2 regions of the Mumia sp. ZJ430 genome follow, and region 2 is predicted to be linked to the other one. Evidence: riboswitches for the same ligand, from Rfam matches in the RefSeq annotation. Region 2 holds a riboswitch; the other holds the start of a gene.

Region 1 (4,619 bases), on a different contig from region 2:
GCGAACATCGTCGAGGACTCCAAGATCGGCACCGTCGGACGCCCGCTCCCCGGCACCGAGGTGCGTGTCGCCGAGGACGGTGAGCTGCTGTTCCGCGGTGGCCAGGTCTTCCGCGGCTACTGGAACGCCCCCGAGGCCACCGCCACGGCGATCGACGCCGACGGCTGGTTCCACACCGGCGACGTCGGCGAGATCGACGCCGAGGGCTTCGTGTCGATCACGGGTCGCAAGAAGGAGATCATCGTCACCGCAGGCGGCAAGAACGTCGTCCCAGCCGTGCTCGAGGACCGCGTCCGCGCCCACGTCCTGGTCAGCCAGGCCGTCGTGGTTGGTGAGGGCAAGCCGTTCGTCGGCGCGCTCGTCACGCTCGACGCCGAGGCGGTCGGCCCCTGGCTGGAGCAGCAGGGCCGAGCTGTCGACACCCCGATCGCGGAGCTCGCGGAGGACATTGACGTCATCGCAGCGGTCCAGACGGCCGTCGACGAGGCCAATACGCACGTCTCGCGCGCGGAGTCGATCCGCAAGTTCCGTATCCTCCCGATCGACTGGACCGAGGAGGGCGGCCAGGTGACGCCGACCCTCAAGCTCAAGCGCAACGTCGTGATGCGCGAGCACCGCGACGACGTCGAGTCCCTCTACCAGTAGCTCGGCATCTGCTTGCGTGGTGAGCGCACCGTTGGCGTGCGGCCGTTGGTGGGGCTGGGCGTCCACCCCACACGCACTCGTGGACGCTGCCGCACCGACGTACGGGTGGGCCTGCGGCTGCCGTCGGTGCCTGCGGATGTCGGTTGCTCAGTAGCCACGTCATCTGGCCGCGTGACGACAAAGCCCCGGCCCACCGCGAGGTGGACCGGGGCTCTTGCCGCACGCGCGTCACCCGACGCGGTGCCGCACGCGCGTCACCCGACGCGACGGACTCCGCTCACGGGCATCACGTCCACCGACACGACCTCGACGCTGCGGCCGGGACGCGGGGCGTGGACCAGCTTGCCGTCACCGAGGTAGATGCCAACGTGGCTGACCGGGCTGTAGTAGAACACGAGGTCGCCCGGGCTCATCGACGAGCGGGACACGGACGTGCCCATGCCCGACTGCGCCGACGACGAGTGCGGCAGCGACACGCCCGCTGCGCCGAACGCGGCCATCGTCAGACCGGAGCAGTCCCAGCTGCCCGGACCCGCTGCACCGTACACGTAGGGCTCACCGAGTTGCGCAAGCGCGAAGTCGATCGCCTTCTTGGCGCGGCCGGAGGCGTTCACCTTGGGCGCGCTCGACGAGGCACGGTCGTCGTCACGCGAGGTGCCGCCGCCGTGATCGCCGTTGTAGACCTCTTCGCGCTCCGCGGGCGTCAGCCGCGCCACCACGGCCTCGGCCTCCGCGACACGCTTGTCGAGGGTCGCCTGCTGCTTCTTCATCTCGCCCTGGGCATCGGAGATGACCTCGAGCTTGGACGAGAGCTGCGTGCGGCGCACCTTCAGCTCGTCGGCCTCGCGCTCGAACGCTGCCAGGCGGTCGGCCTGCGTGCTGTTGTACGACTGCAGCGCCGCCAGGCCGTTGAGGAACTCGTCGGGATCACCGCTCGCGAGCAGCTGGGTCGTAGGGCCCATCGGCGAGCTGGTAAGACGGTCGGTGATGGTCTTGGCGAGATCGTTGCGGACCCCGTCGACCTCGGACTCCTGCACCTTGACGTCCGCGCGGAGCTTCTTGATCTGCTTCTTGGCGCCCTCGACCTCTGTCTTGAGCTCGAGGTAGCGCTCGTTCGCCTGCTCGGCTTCGTGGCTGAGCTTGGCCACCTTGCGCTGGGCCTCTGCAAGGCTCGGCGCCTGGGGGTCTGCTGCACTCGGCGACGCACTGAGCGTCGCGGCGAGAACCACTCCTGAGCCAGCGGCGATGGCTGCCTTCATCGACAGCTTGCGGCCGTTCCGCACGTGGGACGGTCTCCTTCGCGTTCTCGACGCCTACCGGGTGAGCTGACGGGTTCGGGCCAAGAACGTGCCCTACCGCGCCCGTGGTGCAGCGCGGATTCACCCCAGGAACGCGTGGGTCCCCGGCTCCGGCGTCGATCGGGGGACCTCGGCCGAACTAGGCGGCTTGCCTGCGCTCTCCGGGGTAGAGAACTCCTCAGGCACGCGAGCCTCACCCTACGCAAGGTGGGGGCCAAGAATCAACGACGACAGGGCCCGATTGTGCACGGTGTGCTTACTCACCCTGAACCTCACGGCTCGTCGGGCGCCTCGCTCTCGACCGACGTCACGAGCCGGAGCGGTGGCACGAGGCCGGCAGAGCTCAGTGCGGCGAGTGCTGCCCCCTCCTCGGCGTCGAGCCGTACGGCGTCGTCAGGAGGCCCGAGGAGCGCGGTGACGACGCAGTCGCCGCACGCCCGGGGGCGCGCCAGGCAGCGGGCGCAGTCGATCGTGAGGGACTCGCCGTGGCCCGTCGCCGGTCCCGGCTGCTGGTGGAGCACGCGAGATTCGTTCATGCTCGGCACGCTACGACCGTGGGCTGACAGAAAGCGGGACCAGCGACACGCCGTACGACCCGGCGATTCGTCCGTGATGTCAGAGCCGCGACCTAACGTCACCCTCATGAAAGCCCCCTCCCCCGCGTCGCCCGTCCCCGTCCAGGGGACTCTCGACGAGCTGGGCCGCGACCTGTCCGCCGTCACGTTCTGTGTGGTCGACCTGGAGACCACAGGCGGCTCGGCGTCCGCCGGCTCGATGATCACCGAGATCGGCGCGGTCAAGGTACGCGGTGGCGAGATCCTCGGCGAGTTCCAGACCCTCGTCGATCCCGAGGGCGAGATCCCGACCTTCATCGCGGTGCTGACCGGCATCACCGACGCAATGGTCGTCGGCGCTCCCCGCATCGGCGAGGCGCTGCCGTCGTTCCTGGAGTTCGCGCGCGGCACGGTGCTCGTCGCGCACAACGCGCCGTTCGACGTCGGGTTCCTCAAGCACTTCTCGGCCGCGCTCGACCTCATGTGGCCCGGCTTCGAGACCCTCGACACCGCACGCCTCGCACGCCGCGTCCTCGTGCGCGACGAGGTCCCCAACTGCAAGCTCGGCACCCTCGCACGCCACTTCCGCTCCACGACGACGCCCAACCACCGCGCCCTTGCCGACGCGCGGGCCACTGTCGACGTGCTCCACGCGCTACTCGAGCGCGTCGGCACGATGGGCGTGACCACGATGGAGGAGCTCGCGACCTTCAGCGCGCGGGTCAGCCCGGCCCAACGTAAGAAGAGCCGGCTCGCCGACCACCTCCCGCACTCCCCCGGCGTCTACCTGTTCCGTGACCGCCACGAGCACGTCCTGTACGTCGGGACGTCCAAGGACCTCCGTACCCGGGTGCGCTCCTACTTCACGTCGAGCGAGACCCGCACCCGCATGGGCGAGATGATCGCGCTCGCGACCCGCGTCGAAGGCATCACCTGCGCCACCGCGCTCGAGGCGCAGGTGCGCGAGCTCCGGCTGATCGCGCACCACAAGCCGCCCTACAACCGGCGCTCGCGCCATCCCGAGCGGGCAACCTGGATCAAGCTCACGCGCGAGCCGTGGCCGCGCCTGTCGTACGTCCGCAAGACCGACGACGACGCCGACTACCTCGGCCCGTTCACCCGGCGCGCCTCGGCGGAACAGGTCGCGTCCGCGCTGCACGAGGCGTTCCGCATCCGCCAGTGCTCCGGCCGTCTGCCGCTTCGTCCGTCCCGTACGGCGTGCGCGCTCGCCGAGATGGGGGGCTGCCTCGCCCCGTGCGACGGGTCGACCACCGACGCCGAGTACGCCACAGAGGTCGAGCGTGTCCGTGCCGCGATCCTCACCGACCCGGTCGAGGTCGTCGAGGCCTCCACCGACCGCATGCGGACCCTCGCCTCGCAGGACCGCTTCGAGGACGCCGCACGAGAGCGGGACCGCCTCGTCAGCCTCCTGCAGGCCACGCACCGCAGCCAGCGGCTCTCGGCGCTGCTCTCGTGCAGGGAGGTCGTCGCCGCTCGCCCGCTCGACCCGGCACGGCGCGAGTGGGAGGTCCACATCGTCCGGCACGGTCGGCTCGTGGCGGCGGGCGTCATGCCGGCGACGACACCGTCCCGCCCGTGGGTCGACGCCCTCCGGGCCATCGCGGAGACAGTGGTCCCGGAGCAGGCCCCGGCCGCGACGGCCGCGGAGTCCGAGCTCGTGCTGCGCTGGATGGAGTCCGAGGGCGTCCGCCTCGTGGACCTCGACGGCGAGTGGGCGAGCCCTGCCCGCGGGGCCGGCCGGCACCTTCCGATCGTCGAGGCCGCAGAGCGATCACGTGCGCTGGCCGCCCCCTTCGACGAGGCCGGGGGCGACGGCTGGCGCACCGAGCACCGGCCCCGTCGATGACGAGTAGGCTGCCCCGCGTACCCCGACTCGTCCGCCAGGAGGGCCCGTGATCACCGCGATCGTGTTCATCAATGCCGAGGTCGACCGCATCCCCGAGGTCGCTGAGGAGATCGCCGCCCTCGACGGCGTCAGCGAGGTCTACTCGGTCACCGGGCACATCGACCTGATCGCGCTCGTGCGCGTCCGTCGGACCGAGGACATCGCCGACGTCGTCGCCGACCGCGTCAACAAGGTCGCCGGCGTCCGCTCGACCGA
Region 2 (4,619 bases):
GCTGGTCGCGGTCGTCGACGACGACACCCTCGAGGTCTATCGCCCCGACGTGGTCCGCGCCGGGGTGTCGGCGATCGCCATGGGCCTGTCGCCCGAGACCGTGCTCGAGCTGCTCCCCGCGCTCTCGTCGCCGCTGCGCACGGTGGCCGACGACCTCGTCGCCCGCGTCCGCCACGACATCTGGCAGCCGTTCGCGCAGCGCGGGATGCCCGAAGAGGAGTGGAACTCGGTCGTCACGTCGATCGCCAACCTCCTGCCCGTCGCGGCGCAGGCCGTGGTCGCGGTCTTCCGTGACGAGCTCGGTCACGCGATCGATGAGGCGCTCGGCGAGGAGCTCGCGGCGCTGGCGGAGCAGAAGCCCGCGAGCTGAGCCCCGCAGGCCTCGCTGCGAAGAGACGACGGCCCCACCCGACGCTGGAGGGAGGGACCGTCAGGTGGGGCCGACCTCTGGGGTCGATGCTAGGTCGCGAGGCGGGTCACAGCCCACCCTTGTGGCGTGTGATGTCGCTCGCTCAGCCGCGGACGGAGATGCCACCCGCACCCTGGGGCACGAGCTCGACGAACACCTTGCCGGGCTCGAGCACGACCGGCTTGCCGCCCGCGACCAGCCGGACCGGCGCGCCGGCGTTCTTCTTGCTCCAGCGGGCCTCGAGCATGGTGCCGCCGTGGAGAACGACGGCCTTGCCTTTGCCGGTGAACACCGTCTCGGGGACGGGGTTGCCAGCCGGGTCGCGGTAGCCCGCGTCGGCCTGGCGCGTGAACAGCACGAGCACCGTGTCCGGGGAGAAGTCCTTGCCCTTCTGGGCGTGCCCGTTGACGCGCGTGTAGCGACCATCCGCGTACTTCCAGCGGGTCGCCGAACCCCGCGAGAAGCGGACGTCGAACGAGGTCGCCTTCTTCTTCGCAGCAGTCGGTGTCGCGCCGAACGGGAGGTAGGGGGCGGGGATCGCCGCCTTGCTGGACGCGTGCTGGTCGGCGTAGGCGTCGAGGTCGAGCAGCCGGTCGTACGGGGCACTCTTGGCGGAGTCTCGCGTGAGTGTGAGGTTGCCGGTGTCCTCGCTGTGGAAGTCGACGCCGGCGGCCTTGATCTTGCGGACGGCGACACCGGCGCCGCCGGAGGCGATGAGATGCCCACCGGTCGGCTTCACGAGCGCGATGTCGGTCGTACGGGTCGACCGTACGTGCCCGACCTTGTCCGGAGTCTGGGAGTAGAAGAATGCCGCGAGACGGGTCAGCCCACCCTCGACGAGCTCCTCGACGACCATGTCGGCCTCGGACAGCCCGTACTGCGGAGCACCGGCGGCCGTGTTCTCGATCTTGACGAGGAACGCGGGGTGGTCGGGCAGTCCCTTGGGCGCCGCCTTCCCGGTGAACGGGTTGGCACGGATCAGCGTCGCGGCATCACGGCTCGCGTCAGGCGTGTCGGGCGTCGGCTCCGGCTCGGGATCAGGCGAGCTCGAGCACGCAGCGACGAGGGCGAGCGCAGCGAGGGCAGCGGTAGCGCGCGCGGTCGCGCGGAGGTAGTTGCTCACGGGCATGCTCTCCATGGTGGAGCAGGGCCGGTGCCAGGTGTGGCACCGGCCCTGCCGTGTCGGTCTCGAGGGTCGTACGTCAGGCGCGCAGACGGACCGTGCCGGCGGACCAGCCCTTGGTCCAGATCCGCTCGACCTTCACGCGGCTCCCGGAGTAGGGCGCGTGGAGGATGCGGCCCTTGCCCCAGTAGATGCCCACGTGGTACTTGCGGGATCCACCGAAGAAGACGAGATCGCCCTTGCGGATGTTCTTCTTCTTGATCTTGCGCACGTGGCGGTACTGCGAGTTCGCGGTACGGGGCAGCTTCACGCCGGCCCTGCGGAACGAGTACGACGTGAGACCCGAGCAGTCGAAAGCGCCCGGGCCACTGGCGCCGTAGCGGTACGGGTCGCCCTTCTGGCGGGCAGCGACGCGCGAGGCCTTGCTGATGCGGGCAGCACGGCGCTTCTTGGCGGCGACGCGCTTGGCCTTCTTGCGGGCCTGCTTGGCCTGCTTGGCGGTCGGGGTCTTGGCTGCGGTGGTCTTGGCGGCCGCCATCTTGGTCGACGAGGTCGACGCCTTGGCGGTGGCGGCCTGCGACTCGCCGGCGGTCGAGACCACCATGACGAATGCAGCGAGCAGTGCGATGGGCAGCGCGACGAGGCGATGCATCCGGGGGTTCGCGAACATGAGTGCGTGGTTTCCCTTCCACGCCTGCGAAGTGAGCTGTCGGATTAGGGCCGAAGGATGGCCCTGCCCTTGCGGGCTTCACCCCGAGCACGCATGACCGCGGACGGTCTTCGTGCAGAGTTGGTTCCTCCGCTCCTGCCCCTGGGTGGGGGTCGATGATGGGGGCGTGTGCAGGTGGGGCAGGACTCGGCGTTTCCCACACACGATGTTCAGTTGTCGAGCCTCCGGGTCGCGTTCTCGGCTGGCTCATGTGAAGTTGTCCAGGCCCGTAGTCGAGCCGCGGGTCACCATAGACACGATTCGAGCCGAGTCTCAAACCCCCCCAAGCCATCACAAGACGTACATGGGCACCTGTCCAGGTACGGACCCCCTGAGATCACAGGGATCGAACGGGGTCGTCGTGAAGCCGCTCACATTGATCTCGGTTATGCATCGAGACGGTAACAGAATGGTTACGGCCGCAACGGCAGACTTGCCGGAACGGTCAGTTATCCGGCCAGTGCACGCAGCGTTGACACTGCGTTGATGACGGCTGCTGCGACACCGTCGAAATCAGCTCCCGACACTGCAGCGAACCGCACCGCCGTCTGGGCGACCTCCGGCTCCAGTCCGAGCGCAAGCAGCACCGCTGACGGCTCGTCCGAGCCGGCCGCACAGGCAGATCCGCTCGAGCAGACGATGCCGTGGTCGTGCTCGAGGGCGAGGAGCACCGCCTCCCCTGAGGTGCCGGGGAAGCAGAAGGACGCGTGGCCGGGGAGGCGGTGCTCGGCGTGTCCCGTGAGGAGTGCGCCGGGCGCGCCCTCGAGCACCTCGCGGACGAACGCGTCCCGCCCCGCGGCCAGGTCGGCACGCTCCTCGTCGCACCCTGGCCCCGTCGCCAGCCGCACAGCGGTCGCGAGACCGACCGCCGCCGCGACGTCCTCCGTACCCGACCGGCGACCGCGCTCCTGCCCTCCGCCGTGCACGAGAGGCTCCAGCGCGACCCCTCGGCGTACCCAGAGCGCCCCGCTCCCCTTGGGCGCACCGAGCTTGTGGCCGCTCAACGACAGCGCGTCCACGCCGAGATCGGCCGGATGGACCGCGACGGCCCCCATCGCCTGGACGGCGTCGGTGTGCATCAGCGCGCCGGCCCGGTGGGCGATCGCGGCGAGCTCGGCGACCGGCTGGAGGCTCCCGATCTCGTTGTTGGCGAGCATCACCGAGACGAGCGCGGTGTCCTCGTCGATGACATGCGCAGCCTCCGCGAGGTCCACCACGCCGTCGCCGTCGACGCCGAGACGGTGGACGTTGAAGCCGTGGAAGCGTGCCAGGTAGTCGCACGCCTCCAGGACCGCAGGGTGCTCGACGACCGAGGTGACGATCGCGCGACCGCGAGGCCGTGCCAGCGCCAGGCCCTTGACCGCGAGGTTGTCGGCCTCCGTACCGCCGGCGGTGAAGACGACCTCGGTCGGTCGGCCGCCGAGGGCGGTCGCGACCTGTGCGCGCGCCGCGGTCAGCGCACGGGCCGCGGCGTCGCCGAGCCCGTGGCGGCTGGACGGGTTGCCGAACTCTCCCGTGAGGTACGGCCACATGGCCTCCAGCACCTCACGGCGTACGGGTGTCGTCGCCGCCGCGTCGAGGTAGCGCACCTCAGCTCGCCACCTCGACGTCCAGCCCGAGGTCGAGGGCGCGGACGGAGTGCGTGAGTGCGCCGACGGAGATGAGGTCCACACCGGTCAGGGCGACCTCCCTGATGCCCGGCAGGGTAATCCCGCCGCTGGCCTCGACGAGCGCACGCCCGGCGATCGTCGCCACCCCCGTCCGCAGGTCCTCGAGCGAGAAGTTGTCGAGCATGATCGTGTCGACCCCTGCGGCGAGGACCGCGTCGATCTGGTCCAGCCGGTCCACCTCGACCTCGAGATGGACGGTGTGCGGGAGCCGTTCGCGCGCGACCCGCAGCGCCGCCGTGATCTGCTCGGGGTCGTCGCCGAGCACGGCGAGATGGTTGTCCTTGGCCATCACGGCGTCCGACAGCGAGAAGCGGTGGTTGTGCCCGCCGCCGCACGCGACCGCGTACCGCTCGAAGGCACGCAGGCCGGGCGTCGTCTTGCGGGTGTCGACGATGCGGACGCCCGTGCCGGCGACGGCGTCGACGTACGCGCGGGTCTGGGTCGCGATGCCTGACATCCGTTGGGCGAAGTTGAGGGCGACTCGCTCGGCGCGCAGGACGGCGCGGGCGCGGCCCTCGACCGTCGCGACGACCGTACCGGGCTCGAGGAGATCGCCGTCGCGGAGGACGAGGTGCACCGTCGTCGCAGGGTCGACCTGACGGAAGGCCGACTCAGCGACCCGTGCGCCGGCAAGGACACCGCCCTCACGGGCGACAAGGACGGCCGACGCCCGCGCGTCTGCAGGGACGAGCGTCTCGCCCGTGAGGT

The links. A riboswitch is a leader RNA that binds a small molecule or an ion and turns the genes downstream of it on or off. The one in region 2 is predicted to bind cyclic di-AMP.
Region 1: linked by a shared signal. The riboswitch ahead of HCT63_RS18360 (C40 family peptidase) and the one ahead of HCT63_RS12085 (C40 family peptidase) in region 2 are both predicted to bind cyclic di-AMP.

The regions. Positions count from the first base shown of each region.
Region 1 is NZ_JAAHFK010000004.1:442,584-447,202, reverse strand. It holds gene HCT63_RS18365 (long-chain fatty acid--CoA ligase) at 1-645, shown strand, start outside; gene HCT63_RS18360 (C40 family peptidase) at 900-1,928, opposite strand; cyclic di-AMP (ydaO/yuaA leader) riboswitch at 1,940-2,089, opposite strand; gene HCT63_RS18355 (hypothetical protein) at 2,216-2,479, opposite strand; gene HCT63_RS18350 (DEDD exonuclease domain-containing protein) at 2,586-4,364, shown strand; gene HCT63_RS18345 (Lrp/AsnC ligand binding domain-containing protein) at 4,411-4,619, shown strand, end outside.
Region 2 is NZ_JAAHFK010000002.1:1,142,530-1,147,148, forward strand. It holds gene HCT63_RS12075 (MerR family transcriptional regulator) at 1-370, shown strand, start outside; gene HCT63_RS12080 (DUF3048 domain-containing protein) at 513-1,538, opposite strand; gene HCT63_RS12085 (C40 family peptidase) at 1,612-2,202, opposite strand; cyclic di-AMP (ydaO/yuaA leader) riboswitch at 2,209-2,370, opposite strand; gene HCT63_RS12090 (cysteine desulfurase family protein) at 2,691-3,830, opposite strand; gene nadC (carboxylating nicotinate-nucleotide diphosphorylase) at 3,832-4,619, opposite strand, start outside.